Regions from separate parts of the Sporosarcina sp. AD_1 genome, predicted to be linked through region 3. Evidence: riboswitches for the same ligand, from Rfam matches in the RefSeq annotation. Region 3 holds a riboswitch; each other region holds the start of a gene.

Region 1 (7,143 bases), on a different contig from region 3:
TGTCCATTCGGTTCAGGAGATGGAGAATCAATTAAGCGAAGTGCTCAATGAAGTAAATACCTCAAATAAGTTGACATCTAAGAATGAGGAACCTATAGAGCAACAATCCCAGATGGAAACAAGCAAAGAAAGTATGGGGATTGGTGAGCAACTTACAGACCTAAAAGATGAAACACTTAATGAGTACCCGGATACGAATTTAGATCCTCATGAAATAATGGGGAATGAAACGAGTGCTGATAGTAGGGAGCCAGTCACCGAAGATGTGAAGGATAAAGAATTATCTTTTGTTGAGGAAAAGATAGATGCCTCATCAGGTGCAGAAAAGGAGAGCAGTCACTATTCGGCAGTGGAAAATGTTCTAGTTTCCTTTCCTTTAGTTTCAAAGGTGGGGAACATTGGAATTCCAACTCTTTCCCCTTTCAATAACCACGATTTATTTGAACAAACGAAAGAATCTAGCTCTACCGTCTCGTCAGGTGATATGGAACGATTTTACCACGAAGAGTTTGAGGAAGAACGTTTTATTCTATCTGAACCTCGATATAGTCCTGCTTTTAAAAGAAAACTGACAGATTCAGTGAATGTTACGCCCGAAACGGATCGCGATCAATCTACAGTTCTAAGCTATTCTGAGGAAAGTTCTTCTTATCAGGTTCATGAATTTGACAGATCTCAACCTGTTTATGACGAAATGTTTGAATATCATTTCAACCGCATAAGGAAGGAAAGCGTTAAGAACGACGACGTAAAACTCATAAAGCAAGCTGTGGATCAAAATCGAGCGCCTGACTTGATGGTTCAGACGAATAATGAAGAAACGTTAGAAAGTCAATACTACGCCCTAATGAAGCAAGCAGAAAGGATGTACCTTCAAATTAGAGCAAACAGGCGTAATGAATAACAGGATCCGTGATTGATGAAAGAGCATGGGTCGTCTGAAAATATGTTATCAGGGATGATGTGATGAATCGAATTGATACGACCAGTAACGTAGTTGTTACGGTTGAAATCTCTGGAAGAAAGCAACTAACAGGTACTGTTATTGAAGTAGGGAAAGACCTAGTCGTCCTATGTAACGGGATGGACTTTTTATATATTCCATTAGCTCATATTCAAAATAGTAGAATAGATAATAGTGGGGACAATGTGATTGAGGTGCCAACTGATCCCAAACATGTAGTAGTCCCAGAAGATGGGGAAGATTTTACTTTGCTGAATGTGTTACAACAGTCTTTAGATAAAGGTATTGAAATCTATGTGACAGGCAGGCATTCGCTTTTTGGATATATAACAGAAATCTTAGATGATTATTTTGTTTTTTGGTCACCTATTCACCAAAACATTTATGTTAAGTTCAGCCACCTAAAATGGCTAATTCCATATCCTCCAACCCATAAGTTTTATGGGATTGTAGACGAAACGAGCTTGCTGCAAGTGAAAAAAAATAATAACTCTAGAACTTTTAAAGAAAAAGTTCAGGAATTGAAAAATAGTGTTGTTATGATTAATGGCGGTGAGAGTAAAAAACAAATAGGAAAACTTAACGATGTTTCGGATCACTTTGTCGAAATACAAACAGCAAAAATGCAATCTGAATATCTGAACATGGAACATATAAGAACAATTCATCGAGCTTATTAACTGTCTTAATAACAATATATGTAACCGATAGTGTACCGTTTAGATATCTGACCTTGTCGAATTAAATAATCGATACTTAAGCATGGTATCCTGGATCGAAGGTGAAGTCGCCGCTCTTCAATCCAGGATATCTTTTTTTTTACATATAAACAACCGATGACCAGATTGAAAAATGTCTTTTTCTGTTGGACATACATCTCGTTCCTGTATGGTTTCATCGAATATACATAAAACGAAACGGACCGACAAATGGAGAGATTCTATTGTTCAAGAAGGGAAATCTACAGAGATGAGCTTTCAAATAGTAATCACCGGTTGGGTGTTTCTAATGACAATGCTGGTAATATTTTGGCGACCCAAAGACCTGAATGAAGCATGGCCAGCTACGGTTGGTGCCGTCATCATCTTATCGACTGGGATAGTATCCTATATAGATATACTTGATATTTTCAGCAAAATAGGTGGAGCTTCTATTACAATTATAGCTACTATCGTGATGGCAGTAACGCTCGAAAGTTTTGGATTTTTTCACTGGGCAGCAGCAAAGCTTGCAAAACTATCGAAGGGATCAGGGTATCGATTATATTGGTATATCCAATTGCTTTGTTTTTTGATGACTTTATTATTTAACAATGATGGCAGCATTCTAATTACGACACCGATTTTAATATTACTGTTACGAAATCTAAGACTGAAACTCCATCAACAGGTGCCCTATCTATTAAGCGGCGCACTTATTGCCACAGCGTCAAGTGCTCCCATCGGGGTCAGTAATATAGTTAATTTAATTGCGCTAAATATTGTTGAGATGTCGTTATGGCAGCATACCGCATTAATGTTTGTACCTGCGACGGCAGGATTGTTATTTATGTCTTGTTTCATGTTTATTGTCGTTAAGAAAAAAATTCCGACTGAATTACCTAAAGGGTTTTTAGATATTGAAGAATCCTTTTTCACAAAAAAGTTTCACCCATTGAAGGCAAAAACACCGATTGAAACAGCTCGAAAACGGACGAAGTTCATGTTAAAGATATTGCTGTTTGTACTCGTAATAAGAAGTCTGCTTTTCATCGCATCTTATGTACAAATTCCAATTGAGATCGTTGCTGTTTTTGGTTCCACTGTACTTTTGTTATGGAGATGGTTTTATCTCCGCATTAGTCCAAGCGATATCCTGAAAAAGACACCATGGCATATCTTAATTTTTGCTTTTTCAATGTATGTGATCATTTATGGTATGCATAATGTCGGACTGACATCCATGCTCGTCAATTTTTGTAGACCGATTGTCGAACAGGGTTTATTTCAAGCAAGCATCGTTATGGGTGTTTTAGTATCTTTCCTATCGAATTTATTTAACAACCACCCGGCCCTGATGATAGGGACCATTACATTAACCGAGATGGGATTAGATCCCATAACTTTAAAAACTATTTATCTGGCAAATATCATTGGAAGTGATATGGGATCCTTGCTATTGCCAATTGGAACGCTTGCCTCATTAATTTGGATGCATCTTCTACGTAAAAGTAAAATAAAAATTACGTGGAGAGATTATTTAAGCGTCTCCGTAATTGTCATACCACTTACAACGGTCATAACTTTGACTTTGTTATTTCTATGGGTACAGCTGGTATTTCTGTAATTGGGATGCACGGATCCATGGAGCGGATTCAGTATAGTTCTCATACTGTGTAGTTACTACTATATAAATATCCAAACACGAGTAAGAGCTACATTAATGAATTAGGAGAGTACAAATTAGTTTCTGGCGGCTAAAGGGAATACGAATAGGTTTCTGTAAAGACAGACAGTAAAACTAGCTAAGACAAATCGTATATAAAATATGTCGGGTGATTCCTGGCATATCATTCCTCTGCAGTTCATACAGTAACATGTACTGTGGAGGAAGGGGATCGTGCATGCAATATTATTATGGAAATCAAATGCCTTTGCGTTTGCTGGACGAGGCGGAGTTCTGGAAACACCAGGAGGCGGAGCACACCGAAGTTATTCGGGAGGCACTGGATGGACTGGAGCCGGAATATGTGCAAGCCCTAAAAGAGTGGGAACAAGCGTTGACGGAAACTCATCAGCAAGTCGTGAGTTACGTGGAAACGGTCAATCGGATGGGGTATACATTTGAGGAACTCCAAGAGCAAGTAACAGAACTGATAAAATACTGCCTGGACGAGAGCTTAAAGTTTATTGACCTATGCCGAGAAATTGAAGTAAACAGCGCCGCAGCGAAGGATAACCCGTTCGCAAAGACACTCCTCAATCACATTATTCGAGAATCCGAATATTTTGTCGGAATCGCCAGGATTATTTTATATGGAAATCCGTCGGCTTAAAAAGTGTTCTAGAATAGTATTAAGAGAATAATGTTTAACGCACCTGCAAACGTGGAATAGATAATAGGTGGTTTACATGAAGGCAGGTGATAGATATGTCAAAACAATGGAATTTTATCTTTGAAAACAAACTAATTACAGTATATGCCAAAGATAAAGAGCATGCAGAAGAAAAAGCGCGTGCGATATATGAGGATTTACAAAAGAATGCAAGTTAAGAAGCACCGGCCGGGAGGATGGCTGGTGTTTTTTAATTTTATTGGGCGGGGTACCGGGCTGACGCCAGATAATCCGGCTTAACGCTAATAAATCAAAACGAACGCCAATAATTCCAGCTGAACGCCAATAACTCCGTCTGAACGCCAATAAATCAAAATGAACGCCAATATCTCCGTCTGAACGCCAGAAAATCAAAATGAACGCCAATAACTCCGGCTGAACGCCAATAAATCAAAATGAACGCCAATAACTCCAGATGAACGCCAATAAATCAAAATGAACGCCAATAACTCCAGCTGAACGCCAGAAAATCAAAATGAACGCCAATAACTCCAGCTGAACGCCAATAAATCAAAATGAACGCCAATAACTCCGTCTGAACGCCAGAAAATCAAAATGAACGCCAGATAATCCGGCTGAACGCCAGAAAATCAAAATGAACGCCAGATAACCCGGCTGAACGCCAGAAAATCAAAATGAACGCCAGTAAACTAAAACAAATCCTAAGACCCTTCCTATCTATCAAGCCCAACTGCCGGCGTCCAGTCTCACCTCTCTAAATATCAACAACTAGCCGACCCAAATTGTCATTTTCCAGGCGCTCTCCATTAATTCAACAACGAGCACCTCAACAATCCGCCCTGTTTACAATCACTCCCCCATGTACTATACTGATGGCAATCATAAAATTGAACTACATACCGTTTCTGCACTAGGGGTGCCGTTTTTGGCTGAGATGTGAGCGTGGCTCCGATCCCTTATGACCCGATCAGGATAATGCCTGCGTGGGGAAGTGTAGTGACTTTCCCTTTGTTTGCAAATGGACAAGTGGCTACATCTCCTCGGATGTAGTCTCTTTTTTTATGAAAAATTCAGAGGGGGTTTTGACCATGCTATGTGGTACGAGTCCAATTGTCGGATTCCGGTTTTCGCTGTATCCGATGGCAGATGATTTTGTTTCGATTATTAAGGGGGCGCTGGAGGAGACGGATACGTCGGCTGTTTGGATGCATACGGATGATGTGTCCACGGTGATCCGCGGGAAGCAGGCGCATGTTTTCAATGTGGCGAAGGCACTGACACTGCTCGCGGCAAAGAGTGGAAAGCACGTTGCCCTATCCGGCACGTTTTCTGCAGGCTGTCCGGGCGATAGTGCGGGAGATGCCTATTTAGAGGTTGACGATGAATTATTGAATACGGATGACACGAAACAGTATGTGTCCTCCCAGTTTGCTTTGTATCCGATGAATAATCCTTCTTATATGGATATAATTTATCGCGAAGTGGACCGTGCGAAGGAGCAGGGTGTCTTTAATGAGTCGATGCATTACGCAAGCGGCATCCATGGCGATATTCATGAGGTGTTCGCGTTCTATGAAGAAGCCTTTACAAATGCGCGATCTGACCAGCATCGCCATCTTGTCATGACGGTGTCCATGAGCATCAACAGTCCTTCCCATGAAGGAGGACGCTAATATGCTTGCGAAGTGGAAGCTGAAAGAAGTCGTTTTGATGGCTTTGTTTTCTGTCGTGTTTGGTATCGTCTATTTATTGTTTTTGCATGTCGGTAATATTTGGTCTGGCTTTATCGGGCCGATTGCGTATGAATGGATTTTCGGTATTTGGTTCATCGTGTCGATCATTTGTATGTATATTATCCGGAAACCTGGAGCCGCTGTCATTTCGGAAACCATTGCAGCTGCAATCGAGGTGCTCCTTGGGAATGCAGTCGGGCCGCGTTTAATTTTATCCGGACTCATTCAAGGGCTAGGGGCGGAAGCTGCTTTTGCGGCAACTGGCTATAAACGTTTTACGCTGCCTGTTCTTATGTTGGCGGGGGTTGGTTCCTCCATTTTCAGTTTCGCTTATGGCTATCTGCTCGGCGGGTTTTCAGTATTCCAACCGGGTTATATTCTTTTAATGCTCGGTATCCGAATTGCGAGTGGGGCGCTCATTGCCGGTGTCGGCGGGAAGTTTGTCGTGGATGGTTTGCTGGCGACTGGGTCGCTTCGGGGCTATCCGATTGCACGGGCTGTGAAGGGTGACGCGCGTGCATGATGTCATTGCGTTTCAATCGGTCTCTTTTCGGTATCCGGATGAAACGGCGTGGTTAGTCGAAGACCTTTCGTTTTCCATTCAGGCAGGGGAGCGGGTTGTCCTCACGGGACCGAGCGGTTGCGGTAAATCAACGATCCTCTATGTAATCAACCGGCTGTATCCGGAAAACTGCGATGGGAAATTGAAAGGCCGTGTCTTGATATTCGGAAAGGACGCCCATGAATATGTCCCGGGCGAGGTAAATCGCCGAATTGCGACGGTCTTCCAAGACCCTGACTCCCAATTTTGCATGCGCACAGTCGAAGAGGAGCTGGCGTTCACTCTCGAAAACTTGCGGACGCCGCGATCTGAAATGGATGGGAAAATAGAAGACGTTTTGCGATTAACCGGGCTGACTGATTTTCGTCATGCGGTTATCCAGCAATTATCAGGCGGGGAAAAGCAACAGATTGCGCTCGCTTGTGCTTTGATCATGGAACCTGAAATCCTGTTGCTCGATGAACCACTCTCTCATTTGGATCCGATCTCTGCCCAGTCCTTTGTCTGTTTGCTTGACCGATTGCAGCAGGAACGCGGATTTACTGTTGTGGCAATTGAGCATCGCTTGGATTTATGGGAACGATTTTTTAATCGGGAAATCGTGCTGCAAGGACAGCAGCAACTAAGCGAAATAAAAAAGCGTACACCTTCTATTCGAAAGGAATGTGCTTTGCGGGTAGAGAAACTGTGCACGTCTACCTTTCTCCAGCAAGCTTCTTTTACACTTCAAAAGGGAGAAATAGCTGTACTGGCAGGTGCTAATGGGAGCGGGAAGTCAACGATGCTGAAAGCGCTCGCCGGTTTGATTCCAGCGAAAGGGACGGTCGCT
Region 2 (7,143 bases), on a different contig from region 3:
CTTCGTCTTGGGAACTTTATTATGGAGGGGTGGGCTTGTACGTGAAAAAGTTTAGCTTTTGCATTTTGCTTGCTGCAGCTGCATCACTGATCGCTTGGCAAAGCCACAGCTTTTCGGACACCGAACTGCTTCATGAAGAGAATGTCGCTGCTATTCCTGAAGAGGAGACTCTGCTATCTGTTCAATACGGAGAAGGCAGGGAGTTTTGGATCGGAAACAATACAGACCAATACGTTGAAATCCAGGGGGCGGGATTCGTGGCAAACGGCGCATCCAGCATCGCACCCGGCATGTTCAAAGAATTCATCCTCACCGGCCATCCGGATGAATTAATGGGCGGCTCCATTACCGTCCATGGACTATGGGAGGAAGGCGGCGTAAAAGTTGAATCGTATATCCCGCAAGCGAACATGGATTTCATCATGCAGGAATTGGATGAAGAACAAGCCGAGGTACGAGTGTCGGTCATGGAGATTGAGGAGCCGGACGGTGATGAAGAGACTGACCAGGAAAATGGAGATTGATGAAATAGTGCCTTGCTGCGATTAAGGATTTTGTGAAGGACAAGCATTCCAGCTCGTCAGGTTATTTGGCGAGGGTCTGATGTAATTTGGCGTGTGCACGGTATTATTTGGCGTTTATCTCGATGATTTGGCGCGAATCCGGATATTCTGGCGTTCGTGGTTATCTGGCGTTCAATCCGTTATTCTGGCGTTCGTTCCGGTTATCTGGCGTTCAATCCGTTATTCTGGCGTTCGCCCGGAGTTATTGGCGTTCATCTCGAATTATTGGCGTTCGCCCGGAGTTATTGGCGTTCATCCAGATATATCGGCATTCACCCGCCTGCCGCCAATAAAAACGCTCTCACCAGCAACAAAAAACCGGAAACCCCCAGCGGGATTCCGGTTTTTCACTCCTCAATAACTTTGTAGTTTCCGGCCTATTGGCATTCGTTCCAAGCGCGCGGCAACGAGGACGCCTAAGAGGGCACCGCTTATGCTGGATACGAGGAATGGTGGCATGAAAAATAGGGCTGTTACGGAAGTTCCCATGAGAAGGGCGGCGTACGGCACGGCTAGTAAGGAAGCGATCACGCCGGTGCCGATCATTTCTCCGATGGCTGCCATCCAGACTTTCCCTGATTTTTGATACAGTAGACCGGCCAGCGCGGCGCCGATCATGCCGCCGGGAAAGGCGAGAAGGGAGCCGGTTCCGGTTAACACGCGGATCAGTCCGGTAAGAAAAGCAATTATGACAGCTGGCAAAGGTCCTAATAGGACGGCAACGATGACATTGACAGCATGCTGAATAGGATAAGCACGTGCAATTCCGGCGGGGAAGGAAATGAAAACCGATCCAGTGACCGCAATTCCGACAAATACTGTCATGAGTACGAGCTTCCGGGTGTTCATAAAGTAACATTCCTTTCAAGCAACGCCTGGCCTAACACTTCCTTCAAATAGACTGTCGTCTGCCTCGGTTCATCGGATGACGCGATAGTCGAAATCACAGAAATGCCGGATGCCCCAGCATGGATAACTTGAGCAGCATTCATTACATTAATCCCACCAATTCCAACGATGGGAAGTTTGGGAATCAAGCGGGCGACTTCCGCTATCATGCTTGTTCCGGCAACAGGCTTGGCATCTAATTTTGTTGAGGTTGGGTACACAGGACCCATGCCGACATACGTAGCGCCGGCCGTGTGAGCTGCCAATGCTTCTTCCACGGTATGGACGGAAACGCCAAGCTTCATCTGGTCACCGATTCTCCGGCGGACAGAGCCAGCTTCCTCATCCTCTTGGCCGACATGGATTCCATCCGCTTCAAGCGCAATCGCCAACTCCACATCGTCATTAACGAAGAACGGCACGCCATATTGTTTGCATAACCGCTGGCAGCTCTGGGCAAAAGCTAACTTTTCCTGCCCTTGCAGAGCTCCCGGTCCTTTTTCTCGGAACTGAAAGCAGGTGATACCCCCTTCCAGCGCTTTTTCTAGCACGTCAAGAGGCTGCCGGGCATTGGTGGATCCCATAATGAAATATAGTAGATAGTCATTGTTTTTCAATCAATTCCACTCCTCTCGACTCGACATCTCCACGCAAACGGAATGCTGCATGGTTCGTCGGGCCATGCCCGTTTCCGATGGATAGCCCGTCTTCAATTGCTGCTTGGATGAAATATTTCGCGACAGTCACCGCTTCGCTTACTGGCTTTCCTTTTGCTAATTCTGCTGTGATGGCAGCTGCGAAGGTGCATCCTGTTCCATGAGTGTCCTTCGTTTCAACTCGTTTCGTTCGCAGCAACAAGCGTTCACCCGTGTTGCTAATAAAAAGATCCTCCGCAAATTCCGTATCCTTTCGATGGCCGCCCTTTACTACAATCGCTTGCGTTCCTATCTCAAGCAGTTTATGCGCCGCCCGTTCCATATCGGAAAGAGTATGAATCGGCATACCGGTCAATGTCTCCGCTTCCGGGATATTTGGCGTCAGCACGGCGGCATTTGGAAGTAAATACTCCTTAAGTGCGTCGATAGCTGATTGTTGCAGCAGGGAGGCGCCTCCTTTCGCAATCATCACAGGGTCGATCACAAGTGGAAAGGCAGGATAGCTGCACAACGTCTCGGCAACTGCCTTAATTATTTCGGCAGAGAACAACATCCCTGTTTTTGCGGCACCTACCGTAAAATCAGAAAGGACAGCATCAAGTTGAGCGGTCACAATGTCGCATTCTATTGGCTGAACTGCATGGACACCAAGTGTATTTTGGGCAGTAACTGCGGTCAATACGGACGTTCCGAATGTACCGAGCTCTTGGAATGTCTTTACATCTGCTTGAATCCCAGCACCGCCGCCACTATCGGAACCGGCAATTGTCAATGAAACAGGTATCATCTTCGTACCCCCTCCAGCTGGATTTGTGAGGAATCAATCAAAGATCCGTCCAATGAATGGAGAGCGTTCAACAAATGGATCGAAAAATCCCCTGGACCTTCCGCCCTGGCTGCGGCCCATTCGCCTGCCTTTTTATAAAAGGCGAGAGCTGAAGCTACGGCATTCTTCGCATCGGCAGGTGCTGATGCCAAAAATGCAGCACATACCGCGCTTAGCAGACAGCCCGCCCCTGTAATTCGTGTCATAAGTGGATGGCCGCCGGTAATTCGCATAATTGTTTCGCCATCGGTCACAACATCCACCTCACCAGTTACTGCCACAAGGCAGCGATGCTGTTGAGCCAATTTCTGTGCAACGGCGGCAATGTCAGCTGAACCTGATCCGGCATCCACTCCTTTTGCAGTCCATTCGACATTTGCCAGAGCGGCAATCTCGCCGGCGTTTCCTCGAATCAACATAACATCAAGAGTCTGCAACAATCTCTCAACTGCTCGTTTGCGAAACGGCGTAGCACCGGCACCGACGGGATCGACAATGACTGGTTTTCCATGTTTATTCGCGCTTTTGCCTGCCTCGATCATGGCCTCCAACTTACTCGCATCGAGCGTTCCAATGTTCAATAAAGTACAAGAGGAGAGGGCGGCAATATCAGCCGCTTCCTCGAAAGCATCCGCCATGATGGGCGAAGCGCCGAGTGCAAGCAAACCATTTGCTTGGAAATTAGCGACTACGATGTTCGTCATACAATGGATGAGTGGATTGTCCGCGCGCAGTTTATAAACGAAATTCACTTCACGGCTCATCTGAGAATCACATCTTCTTCTGCAGTAGCCCACTGTTCTTTTGTCCAAGCCATCTCCCAAAATTGCCATTCATAATGGCTGCTTTTAATAAAATGGGCTTTCACTTCTTCACGCCTTGCCGGAGACAGCGACTCCGTCAGTTGATTCAAGCGCGTGATTTGTTCAGTTGTGGCCGCTTCAAACCATTCCGAGCTATAGGTAGCAATCCATTTGTCATAGATTGGATGATTGGGCTTGGCGTCTTTCAAACGCTCTCCAATTTCATAATAAAGCCAGTAACAAGGAAGCAAAGCAGAAAGTGTCGCAGCGAGATCCCCTTCCATTGCAGCTCTGTATAAATGCGAAGTATACGCATACGCCGCAGGAGCCGGCTTGAATTCCGCCAAATCTCGTTCTGTCACACCGAGCAGGTCGAAAAATCCTTCATGCAATGAGATTTCCGCTCCGCAAGTCTCCTCCGCATGCTGTGCGAAACGTTTAACAGTCGGAAGGTCTTGAGCCTGTACGGCCGCCAGCGCATGCACTTTCGCGAAATGCGTTAAGTAATAGGAATCCTGCAATACGTAATAGCGAAACACGTCTTCCGGCAATGTTCCTTCAGCAAGACTTCGAACGAAAGGGTGTTCAAAGCTCGCTTCCCAAATGGCGTCACATTCTTTCCGTACCTCTTCACAAAATGTCATCTCCAACCACTCCTTTGTCTTGTTGGAAAACCAAAAAAGCCGCCTTCATTCAACACAACGTTGAAGAAAGCGGCTCGCAAATCAGGCGGAATATCCCCTAGGAAGACGTGCGAATCCACTTCCCTCCGCTGGTATGATCCAGATCAGGTTCAAAGGGTCCATGTATTCATACACGTCTCAGTCTTTCACAAAGACTCCCCTAGTGGTCTATCCTTTTTAGTTTTCACCATCACTATAACACAGTTTCCAAGTTTATCAAGCAGGGAAGAGGAACCAGTTATGTAGCGCTCGGTTTTCCCGTATCCGAACTAACACAGAGAAATACAACGTCCGCATCGCTCCGGTTATACCAGTAATGCGATTCCTGAGCACTGTAAAATAACGACTCTCCTTTAGTCAGCTCATGCTGGTTTCCCGCAACTTCGACTGAGAGAATGCCATCCAGTACATATACAAATTCCTGTCCAGAGTGGATAATCGGCTGCCCGCCATCTTCGCCAGGTTCGAGCGTCACACGCATCGGCATGAAATCCAGCGAATCCAATCCAGGCGCCAAGTTTTGATAATGGATGCCAGACGTGGCAATCCGGTCAATCATCAAGGATCCGCCGGGCTGTTCAGGCGCCTCCTCGTCAAAAAAATGGCCGGGACTGACATGGAGGACCATCGCAATTTTCTTTAACGATTCAAGTGTAGCTGACGATTTACCCCGTTCCAGCTGGGATAGGAAACTGATCGAGAAGCCGGTTGCATCCGCGATTTCCTTCAGCGTCAGCTCTCTTTGTTTCCTGATGGATCTGATCTTTAGACCCAGTTCCTTTGACATCCAAGTCGCATCCTTTTTTCAGAAATTAATTTCAAATAAAAATTCGATATTGACAGACTACTATTTGTTGATTAACATTATAACAAAATTGAAGTGACACTTCAATTTACAGTAACTTAGGGGGTAAGTGTATGGAGAAAAGGGATATGAGAAGGGTATTAATTGCAAGTTTAGTTGGAAGCTCCATCGAATGGTTCGATTATTTCCTTTACGGTACCGTGGCGGCTCTTGTCTTTAATACGATGTTTTTCGTTTCGGAAGATCCGTCGATCGGTTTAATACTAGCGTATGCCTCATTTGCATTGTCGTTTTTCATTCGTCCGCTTGGGGGAGTCATTTTTAGTCATATCGGGGATAAAATCGGACGCAAGAAAACGCTTGTTTTGACTTTAAGCCTCATGGGGATTGCGACATTTGGAATGGGGCTGCTGCCTACCTATTACGCGATCGGCATTTGGGCACCGATTCTATTGATCACCTTGCGGCTTATTCAAGGGCTGGGCATCGGGGGCGAGTGGGGAGGCGCCATGTTGCTCGCTGTTGAATATGCACCGAAGGAGAAGCGCGGTTTCTTTGGTTCCGTTCCGCAAATGGGCGTCACAATTGGAATGGTACTTGGAACGTTCGCTTTGTCTATAATGACTTTGCTTCCGGAAGAAGCCTTCATGAGCTGGGGATGGCGTGTGCCGTTCCTATTAAGTTCCTTGCTCGTCTTGTTTGGTCTTTGGATCCGCAAAGGCATTGAGGAAACGCCTTCATTCCGGGAAGTGAAAGCAAAGGGATCCATTCCAAAGGTGCCGGTTGTCGATACATTTAAATACCATTGGCGTGAAGTTCTAATAGCCATCGGAGCAAAAGTTGTCGAGACGGCGCCGTTTTATATTTTCGGGACATTCGTCGTTTCTTACGCAACGCAGCATGTAGGGCATTCGAACAATGAAGTGCTTATGGCTGTCATGGTCGCAACGATTATTACAACGATCTTGATTCCAATTATGGGACGCCTATCTGATAAGGTTGGCAGAAAACCGCTATATGTGTACGGAACGATTGCGATGGGACTCTATGCGTTTCCGTATTTCTGGATGCTGCATCAAGGTTCGAACCTGATGATGTTCATTGCGACAATCGTTGGACTTGGCATCATCTGGTCGCCGATTACGGCTGTACTCGGAACGATGTTTTCGGAAATCTTTTCAGCTGAAGTCAGATATACGGGCATTTCACTTGGGTATCAAATTGGAGCAGCATTAGCAGGGGGGACAGCGCCTTTGATTGCTACAGCATTGCTACTGAAGTTCAATAATTCGTATGTCCCGGTTGCTTTATATATCATTTTTACGGCCGGCCTATCACTGCTTGCCATTTGGGCGGTTCGTGACCGGAGAGACCAGCACTTAGACGACATAACAGCAGTTCCTGCGGAAAAGACAACGATTGGCAATAAAGAGTTCAGCTAAGAAAAAGAAAGAGGGATCATATGATTACAATGAATGAAGCGCAAATAATGGAAATGTACGGCATGAAAGACGCCGTGCGAGATGTAGCAGATGTGCTCCATTCACTTGCGGCCGGAAAGGTGGAAAACCCGCCACGGACAGTCATTGAGTTCCCCGGGCAAGATGCTTCCATTCTTTATATGCCTTGTGCAGATTTGGCCGAAGGCATCGCGACAAATAAAACTGTGTCCATTTTCCCGGGAAATCCCAAAACGAATGGCATGCCAACGACCCAAGGGGTAATTTTAGTCACGAATGCCACGGATGGCCGGCATCTCGCTCTCTTGAATGCTTCCTATTTAACGAGGTTGCGGACCGGTGCTATGAGCGCGCTGGCCACAGAACGTTTGGCAAAAACGAATGCTACTGTCCTCTGTGCAATCGGAACCGGGGGAATGGCGTATGAGCAAGTTCTAGGAGTGCTTGCAGTTCGTCCCA
Region 3 (7,143 bases):
TCTCACGCACTTCGCGGATATTGCGCATTTTATTGTCCCAACACTTCTGACTCAAGTCCACTGGATATTCTTCCGGATTGAGGGAGCGTTTGTATTCCTCCCATAATAGCGACAGATTGTCGTGTGCGTAATTCTGCATTTCTTGAAGGGTAGGGTTCGTGTAGATGACGTTCCCTTTTTCCATCACTTTGGCATGAAGATTCACCGCTTCAAAGTTTGTCACAAACTTTGAAATGAAGGTATGCACAGGGTGGAACATTTTAATCCGTTCCTCCGATGCCGGATCTTCATCATACATCGTAATGTAATCACCTTGCGCTTTGCCGTTCTCCTTGTCGATAATCCGGTACAATTTCTTAAGTCCAGGCGTGGTGACTTTTTCGGCGTTTGACGAAATTTTAATGGTATCTTCCATTTCGCCTTGTTCATTTTCAATTGAAACCATTTTGTAAACCGCACCGAGAGCAGGCTGGTCGTAGGCTGTAATGAGCTTCGTGCCGATTCCCCATACGTCTACTCTTGCGCCTTGCGCTTTCAAGTTCAAGATCGTATATTCATCTAAGTCATTAGAGACAACGACTTTAGCATTTGGGAAACCTGCTTCATCCAACATGCGCCGTGCTTCTTTGGATAAAAACGCAATATCTCCACTATCGAGCCGGATGCCAAGGAAATTGATTTGATCTCCCAATTCCTTTGCGACTTGAATAGCAGTCGGCACTCCGATTTTCAGCGTATTATACGTATCCACAAGGAAAATACAATCTTTGTGGCGCTTCGCATACGAATGGAATGCTTCATATTCACTCTTGTACGCTTGCACAAGCGAGTGGGCATGTGTTCCCGCGACCGGAATGCCAAAGCGTTTTCCCGCTCTTACATTACTTGTCGCCTCAACGCCGCCGATGAACGCTGCACGCGCTCCCCATACAGCCGCATCCATCTCATGGGCACGGCGGCTGCCGAATTCCATTACTACTTCGTCTTTGACGACCTGCTTAATACGGCTTGCTTTCGTCGCAATCAACGTCTGGAAATTGACGATATTCAAGATTGCTGTTTCAACGAGCTGCGCTTCCGCGAGTGTCGCTTCAACCCGGACGATCGGTTCGTTTGCAAATACAAGTTCCCCTTCGACCATGGAGTAAACATCACCCGTAAATCGGACATCCTTCAAATAGTCGAGGAAATCCTCCCGGTACCCGACTTCATCACGCAAATAAGCGATATCGCTCTCGCTGAAGCGAAAATCCTTCAAGTAGTCAAGAATACGTTCCAGTCCTGCGAAAATCGCGTATCCATTGCCGAATGGCAAATGCCTGAAGTAAACCTCAAACACCGCTTTCCTTTCATGTATGCCGTCTGCCCAATAGGACTCGGTCATATTGATCTGATAAAGATCGGTATGTAAAGCTAAACTGTCATCTGCATATTGCGAACTCATGCAATTCCCTTCTTCCACAATCACTATTTGGATTTAGTATACACCATTTACCCGAAAATCGAACGGAATTAACATAAATTGTGGCAGATGCGGAATTCAAGGAAAGAGTTCAGCAAGGTGCATCGTCTAAAATGGGTTTTTCTACTATTCTATGGTACAGTAGCAATCGTAAATAAGATTGACCGAAGGAGGGAGACGGATGGCGCCCCATCAACCCCCAGCACTGCAATTTCAAAACGTCCATTACACGGTAGATGAAACCGCTATTTTACATCATATTACCGGCTCCTTTCCAAAGGCGAAAATTACCGCATTGGTCGGTCCGTCGGGAGCCGGCAAAACGACTTTATTGAAGCTTTGCAACGGCCTTCTATCCCCGTCGTCCGGTTCCATTTTTGTCGATGACAAACCGATCGAAGACATTGCTCCTCCCCTCTTGCGGAGACATGTCGGAATGGTGTTGCAAAATTCACCTATGCTTAAAGGCACCGTATATGATAATCTTGCACTCCCGCATCGTTTGAAAGGCAAGGAATTAAACAAGGAGGATGCAGCCGCTCTCCTTGAACAAACAGGACTTCAACGTTCATTTCTAGAGGCTGATGCCCTCAATTTATCTGGCGGCCAGCGGCAAAAGGTGTCAATCGCTAGAACTTTGGCAAACGAGTCGGCCGTTCTATTGCTGGACGAGATTACATCTGCACTGGACCGAACTTCGGTGCATGAAATCGAAGCATTGATTCAGGAGCTCAATAAAACAAAAGGCATCTCCGTCATCTGGATTACCCATAATTTAGAACAAGCCATTCGAGTAAGTGATTACTTATGGGTCATGATGGACGGGCAAGTTGTGGAAAAAGGCGATCCGTCCATATTAGAGTCGCCTGCCAATGAACGAATTGCCAAATTTGTGAGGGGGGAACAGGTATGAGTTATTCAACATTGGCGCTAACGCTCATCTTTGTGCTCATTCCCCTTCTATTATCCAAGTCTCTTGGATTAGGGCTTGAAAAGGATACGATTATCGCGACGGTCCGTTCCATCGTCCAGCTTCTCGCTGTTGGTTTCGTTTTAAAATTTGTCTTTGATTCGGAAAGTTTCCTGTTCATTTTCCTAATGGTCGCTCTGATGATCGCGGCTGCCACGCAAAACGCCCGCAAGAAAGGAACTGGGATCCGCGGCGTGACGTGGAAGCTAATTTTAACTTTTTCTACAATTGAACTGTTGACGCAAGGCATCCTTCTCGGTTTTCAGATTGTCCCGGCAACCGCCCAATACATCATTTCGTTAAGCGGCATGGTCGTAGGCAACTCCATGGTGCTATCCATCCTCTTTCTGAACCGCTTCTCCTCCGAGGTCGAAGCAAACCGAGATATTGGCGAATTGATCCTTTCACTTGGAGGGACACCAAAGCAGGCGATCCACCGGCAGCTCATCACGTCAATCAAAGCTAGTATGATTCCAACAATTGAAAGCCAGAAAACGATCGGACTGGTTCAGCTTCCGGGCATGATGAGCGGACAAATCATTGCAGGGGCAGATCCAATCCAGGCCGTGCAATTCCAGCTTCTTGTCCTTTTCCTTCTATTATCAACAGCAGCGGTAACGAGTGTCCTTCTCGGTTTCCTTTCCTACCCAACGCTGTTCAATGAACGCATGCAACAGATTTCTTGGAAATAAATTCGCCGGACTTCCCACCTGGCATAGAAAACCCCTGTCAGCAAACCTTCTGACAGGGGCTTTGTACTTTATTAATAATGAAGACTTTCCATCCGCTTGCACTTGCGGCAAATCCGATGGGTTTGTTCCTTTTGATAATCGTGCTCGCATTGCAGCTGGATTTCACGCAATTGCTGCTCCAGCTGAAAAAGCCGACTTTTCCCTTTCGTAATCTCCATCAGGAGAGCTTCCGCAGATGTCATCTCCTTCCCTCCCATCGTGTTAGCTATAGATGGTGCCCCCGGCCTCTTGGAATTCTTTCGCTTTTTCTTCAAGACCTTTTTTGATGGCCAGTTTTTCTTCCAACGTATTTTCATCTGCAAATTTTCGAATATCATGGGAAATACGCATGCTGCAGAATTTCGGTCCGCACATGGAACAGAAATGGGCAATCTTTGCACCTTCCGCCGGCAAGGTTTCATCATGGTATTCCATAGCACGCTCGGGATCGAGACTTAAATTGAATTGATCACGCCAGCGGAACTCAAATCGAGCTTTGGACAACGCATCATCACGCTTTTGGGCGTTTGGATGGCCTTTTGCCAAGTCAGCGGCATGGGCAGCAATTTTATATGCAATGACCCCTTCGCGGACGTCGTCTTTATTTGGCAATCCAAGATGCTCCTTCGGTGTTACGTAGCATAGCATCGCTGTTCCGAACCAACCGATCATGGCAGCTCCAATCGCCGACGTAATATGGTCATACGCAGGAGCAATGTCGGTCGTCAATGGTCCTAATGTATAGAAAGGGGCCTCCTGGCAGATTTCCATTTGCTTGTCGACGTTTTCTTTAATTAAATGCATCGGGACATGTCCCGGCCCTTCAATGATGACTTGCACATCATGTTTCCACGCTATCTTCGTCAATTCACCCAATGTCGTAAGTTCCGCAAATTGCGCTTCGTCGTTAGCATCTGCGATGGATCCCGGACGCAAGCCATCCCCAAGAGAAAATGACACATCGTACGCCTTCATGATTTCACAAATCTCTTCAAAATGTGTATACAGGAAGCTTTCCTGATGATGCAGCAGGCACCACTGGGCCATGATGGATCCACCACGGGAAACAATCCCCGTCACACGGTTTACAGTCAGTGGGATATAGCGCAAGAGGACCCCCGCATGGATGGTAAAATAATCAACCCCTTGTTCCGCCTGTTCAATGAGTGTATCGCGGAACACATCCCATGATAAATCTTCCACTTTCCCATTCACTTTTTCCAACGCCTGATAGATCGGAACAGTTCCGACCGGCACAGGGGAATTGCGAATGATCCATTCACGTGTCGTGTGGATATTCTTGCCCGTCGACAGATCCATAATCGTATCCGCCCCCCAGCGCGTCGCCCACGTCATCTTTTCCACTTCCTCCCCGATGGACGAGGAGACGGCCGAGTTGCCGATGTTGGCATTGATCTTCACATGGAAATTGCGTCCGATAATCATCGGTTCCGCTTCCGAATGATTGATATTTGACGGGATGACCGCTCTGCCGCGCGCCACTTCACTTCGGACAAACTCCGGATCCATGCCCTCCCGGATTGCGATGAATTCCATTTCAGGTGTGATGATTCCTTGCCGTGCGTAATGCATCTGCGTCACAATTTTCCCGGGCTTTGCGCGAAGCGGCTTGCGCTTCAATAAAGGAAACATCTCGTCACTTTTTTCCTTGCCAGCCTGGTAGCCATTATCTTCTGGCTTCACTTCCCGCCCTTCATACTCCTCCACGTCACCGCGCTCCAAAATCCATTGTTTCCGAATTTCCGGAAGTCCTTTGCGAATATCCACCTCATAGCCAGTCTCCGTATACTTTCCGCTCGTATCATATACACGGAATGGCTCATTCGGAAATTCACCCTCTTCTGTAATGGTGGGAGATAATTCAATCTCCCGCATTGGAACTTGAATGTCCTTTCTACCGCCTTCCACATACACCTTTTTGCTAGAAGGAAAGCAGGAATGGATGTGAATCGGTGTTTCTTCTTTCATGTTACTCATCTTGTCATCGTCCCCTCATCATTATTTGCGGGTGAACCAATGACTCTATCCAAAAGGGAGTGCTGCTTAGACGCAAAAAGACCAGATCTGTCATAAAACAGACCTGGTCTCCAAAACATACGCATATGCATGCCACTTATCGTTATAGAAACTTCCCCACGCTGGTATGAGCCAGATCAGGTCCAAAGAGTTAGGAGAGCAATCCATATCTCCCTCTCAGTCCGGTTATGCCGGACACCCCTAGTTTGCATCTATTAAATTGGTCGTACACTCATAGTCTAACCGAGTATCAGGAAATGTCAACCTAATCCGACGTTAGTAGTTTACTCAAATAAAAAACTTTATCCAAAAAGCTTTAATCCGACCGCGCCTCCTATAATCAATATCAAGAACAGCATCCGCTTCCAGCCTGCGGGTTCATTGAAAAACAAGATTCCGACCGTCACAGCGCCAGCTGCTCCAAGCCCTGTCCAGACTGCATATGCGGTCCCCATCGGAATCTCACGCATCGCAAGGGAAAGGAAGAAAAAGCCGGCTGAAAATACCGCAGCCAACAGGATAAGGCGAGGGAACGTTTTCTTATGGAGGTATAAATTAATGCAATAAACGCCAAAAATTTCACCGAAGCTTGCAATGACTAAGTAGAGCCATGCCATTACCCCTCTCCCCCTTCTGATTCTTGCGGTTTCTCATCCGTTGTCGTCATCTTGATGCCGATGACACCTATCATAATCATTACAATGAATAGTACTTTCATGAAAGAGAAATCGGCATGAAATAGTACAAAATCTAGTAAGACAATCGCTGCCGCTCCGGAGCCTGTAAACACGGCATATACCGTTCCGCTCGGCAATTTCTCGCAAGCTTTTATTATGAAATAGAAACTGAACAGAATGGCAACAACTGTGCCCGTCCATTCCAGCAGTGAATCTGAATACCGGAGGCCGACCACCCAGAATATCTCAACAATTGCTGCGAAAACAACATATAACCATGCCACTGGAATTACCTCCTGTCCTCCCGGCCCATTCACCAGTCAATGAACTGCTATGTAGAGCCTGCTAATCAATCAATAGTATAGCAAAAATACCAGCTTGCAAATGCGACTCTTTCATGCTATCGTTAGATAAACTATTTTTAAACAATTCCATATTTTTATTCTTATCAAGAGAGACGGAGGGATTTGGCCCGAAGAAGTCTCAGCAACCAGCCCGATTTTGGTATGGTGCTAATTCCAAGTGGCGTTCGCGTCATGAAGATGAGAAGATTGATTTCAACATTCGATTGTTGAGGGCCCTCTTCTTGTAGGGTCCTTTTTTATTTTTTCTGACAAGGGAGATGCAACGATGAAAAAACGATGTTTAGATACGAAATTTGTCCAGCTGGGAAATCAAAGTGATCCGAGAACGGGTGCCGTCAACCCACCTATCTATCTGTCCACCGCTTATAAGCATGACGGGCTCGGTCAATCAACAGGTTATGACTATACCCGTACAAAAAATCCGACACGCACCATTTTGGAGGAAGGCATTGCAGAATTGGAAGGTGGAGATCAAGGCTATGCTTGCAGTTCTGGCATGGCAGCAATTCAACTCGTCCTCTCCTTGTTCCGTTCAGGCGATGAATTAATTGCACCGGAAGATCTGTATGGCGGCACCTACCGACTGTTCGACCAATATGAAGATCTTTATGGCATCCGGACACTTTACTCTTCCTTTGAAACCGTGGAAGAAGTTGAACAATTAATTACCGACAAGACCAAAGCGCTTTTTCTTGAGACACCAACAAATCCGCTCATGCAACAAATTGATGTTGCCTCTTTTGCAGATTTAGCAAAGAGACATGGACTCTATCTCATCGTCGACAATACATTCCTAACACCTTATTATCAAAGGCCAATTGAAGATGGAGCAGACATCGTCATCCACAGTGCAACGAAATATATCGGCGGACATAATGATGTACTTGCAGGCCTCGTTGTT

The links. Region 3 has a riboswitch for thiamine pyrophosphate ahead of thiC (phosphomethylpyrimidine synthase ThiC). Riboswitches for the same ligand answer to the same signal wherever they lie in the genome.
Region 1: linked by a shared signal. The riboswitch ahead of ACSW3C_RS17575 (YkoF family thiamine/hydroxymethylpyrimidine-binding protein) and the one ahead of thiC (phosphomethylpyrimidine synthase ThiC) in region 3 are both predicted to bind thiamine pyrophosphate.
Region 2: linked by a shared signal. The riboswitch ahead of tenA (thiaminase II) and the one ahead of thiC (phosphomethylpyrimidine synthase ThiC) in region 3 are both predicted to bind thiamine pyrophosphate.

What each region holds. Positions count from the first base shown of each region.
Region 1 covers NZ_JBPVIR010000010.1:50,033-57,175, reverse strand. The annotation lists gene ACSW3C_RS17605 (hypothetical protein) at 1-904, shown strand, start outside; gene ACSW3C_RS17600 (hypothetical protein) at 967-1,644, shown strand; gene ACSW3C_RS17595 (arsenic transporter) at 1,934-3,289, shown strand; gene ACSW3C_RS17590 (DUF2935 domain-containing protein) at 3,567-3,998, shown strand; gene ACSW3C_RS17585 (hypothetical protein) at 4,134-4,424, opposite strand; gene ACSW3C_RS17580 (hypothetical protein) at 4,609-4,749, opposite strand; TPP riboswitch at 4,922-5,026, shown strand; gene ACSW3C_RS17575 (YkoF family thiamine/hydroxymethylpyrimidine-binding protein) at 5,108-5,692, shown strand; gene ACSW3C_RS17570 (ECF transporter S component) at 5,694-6,275, shown strand; gene ACSW3C_RS17565 (ABC transporter ATP-binding protein) at 6,268-7,143, shown strand, end outside.
Region 2 covers NZ_JBPVIR010000005.1:312,486-319,628, reverse strand. The annotation lists gene ACSW3C_RS12135 (hypothetical protein) at 42-524, shown strand; gene ACSW3C_RS12130 (hypothetical protein) at 616-924, shown strand; gene thiW (energy coupling factor transporter S component ThiW) at 918-1,412, opposite strand; gene thiE (thiamine phosphate synthase) at 1,409-2,035, opposite strand; gene thiD (bifunctional hydroxymethylpyrimidine kinase/phosphomethylpyrimidine kinase) at 2,055-2,894, opposite strand; gene thiM (hydroxyethylthiazole kinase) at 2,891-3,766, opposite strand; gene tenA (thiaminase II) at 3,694-4,380, opposite strand; TPP riboswitch at 4,484-4,591, opposite strand; gene ACSW3C_RS12100 (helix-turn-helix domain-containing protein) at 4,658-5,206, opposite strand; gene ACSW3C_RS12095 (MFS transporter) at 5,338-6,666, shown strand; gene ACSW3C_RS12090 (ornithine cyclodeaminase family protein) at 6,687-7,143, shown strand, end outside.
Region 3 covers NZ_JBPVIR010000006.1:333,302-340,444, reverse strand. The annotation lists gene ACSW3C_RS14085 (nicotinate phosphoribosyltransferase) at 1-1,444, opposite strand, end outside; partial or broken gene ACSW3C_RS14080 (ABC transporter ATP-binding protein) at 1,752-2,375, shown strand; gene ACSW3C_RS14075 (ABC transporter permease) at 2,372-3,124, shown strand; gene ACSW3C_RS14070 (hypothetical protein) at 3,196-3,366, opposite strand; gene thiC (phosphomethylpyrimidine synthase ThiC) at 3,386-5,161, opposite strand; TPP riboswitch at 5,298-5,413, opposite strand; gene ACSW3C_RS14060 (DMT family transporter) at 5,503-5,817, opposite strand; gene ACSW3C_RS14055 (DMT family transporter) at 5,817-6,161, opposite strand; SAM riboswitch class I at 6,320-6,426, shown strand; gene ACSW3C_RS14050 (methionine biosynthesis PLP-dependent protein) at 6,508-7,143, shown strand, end outside.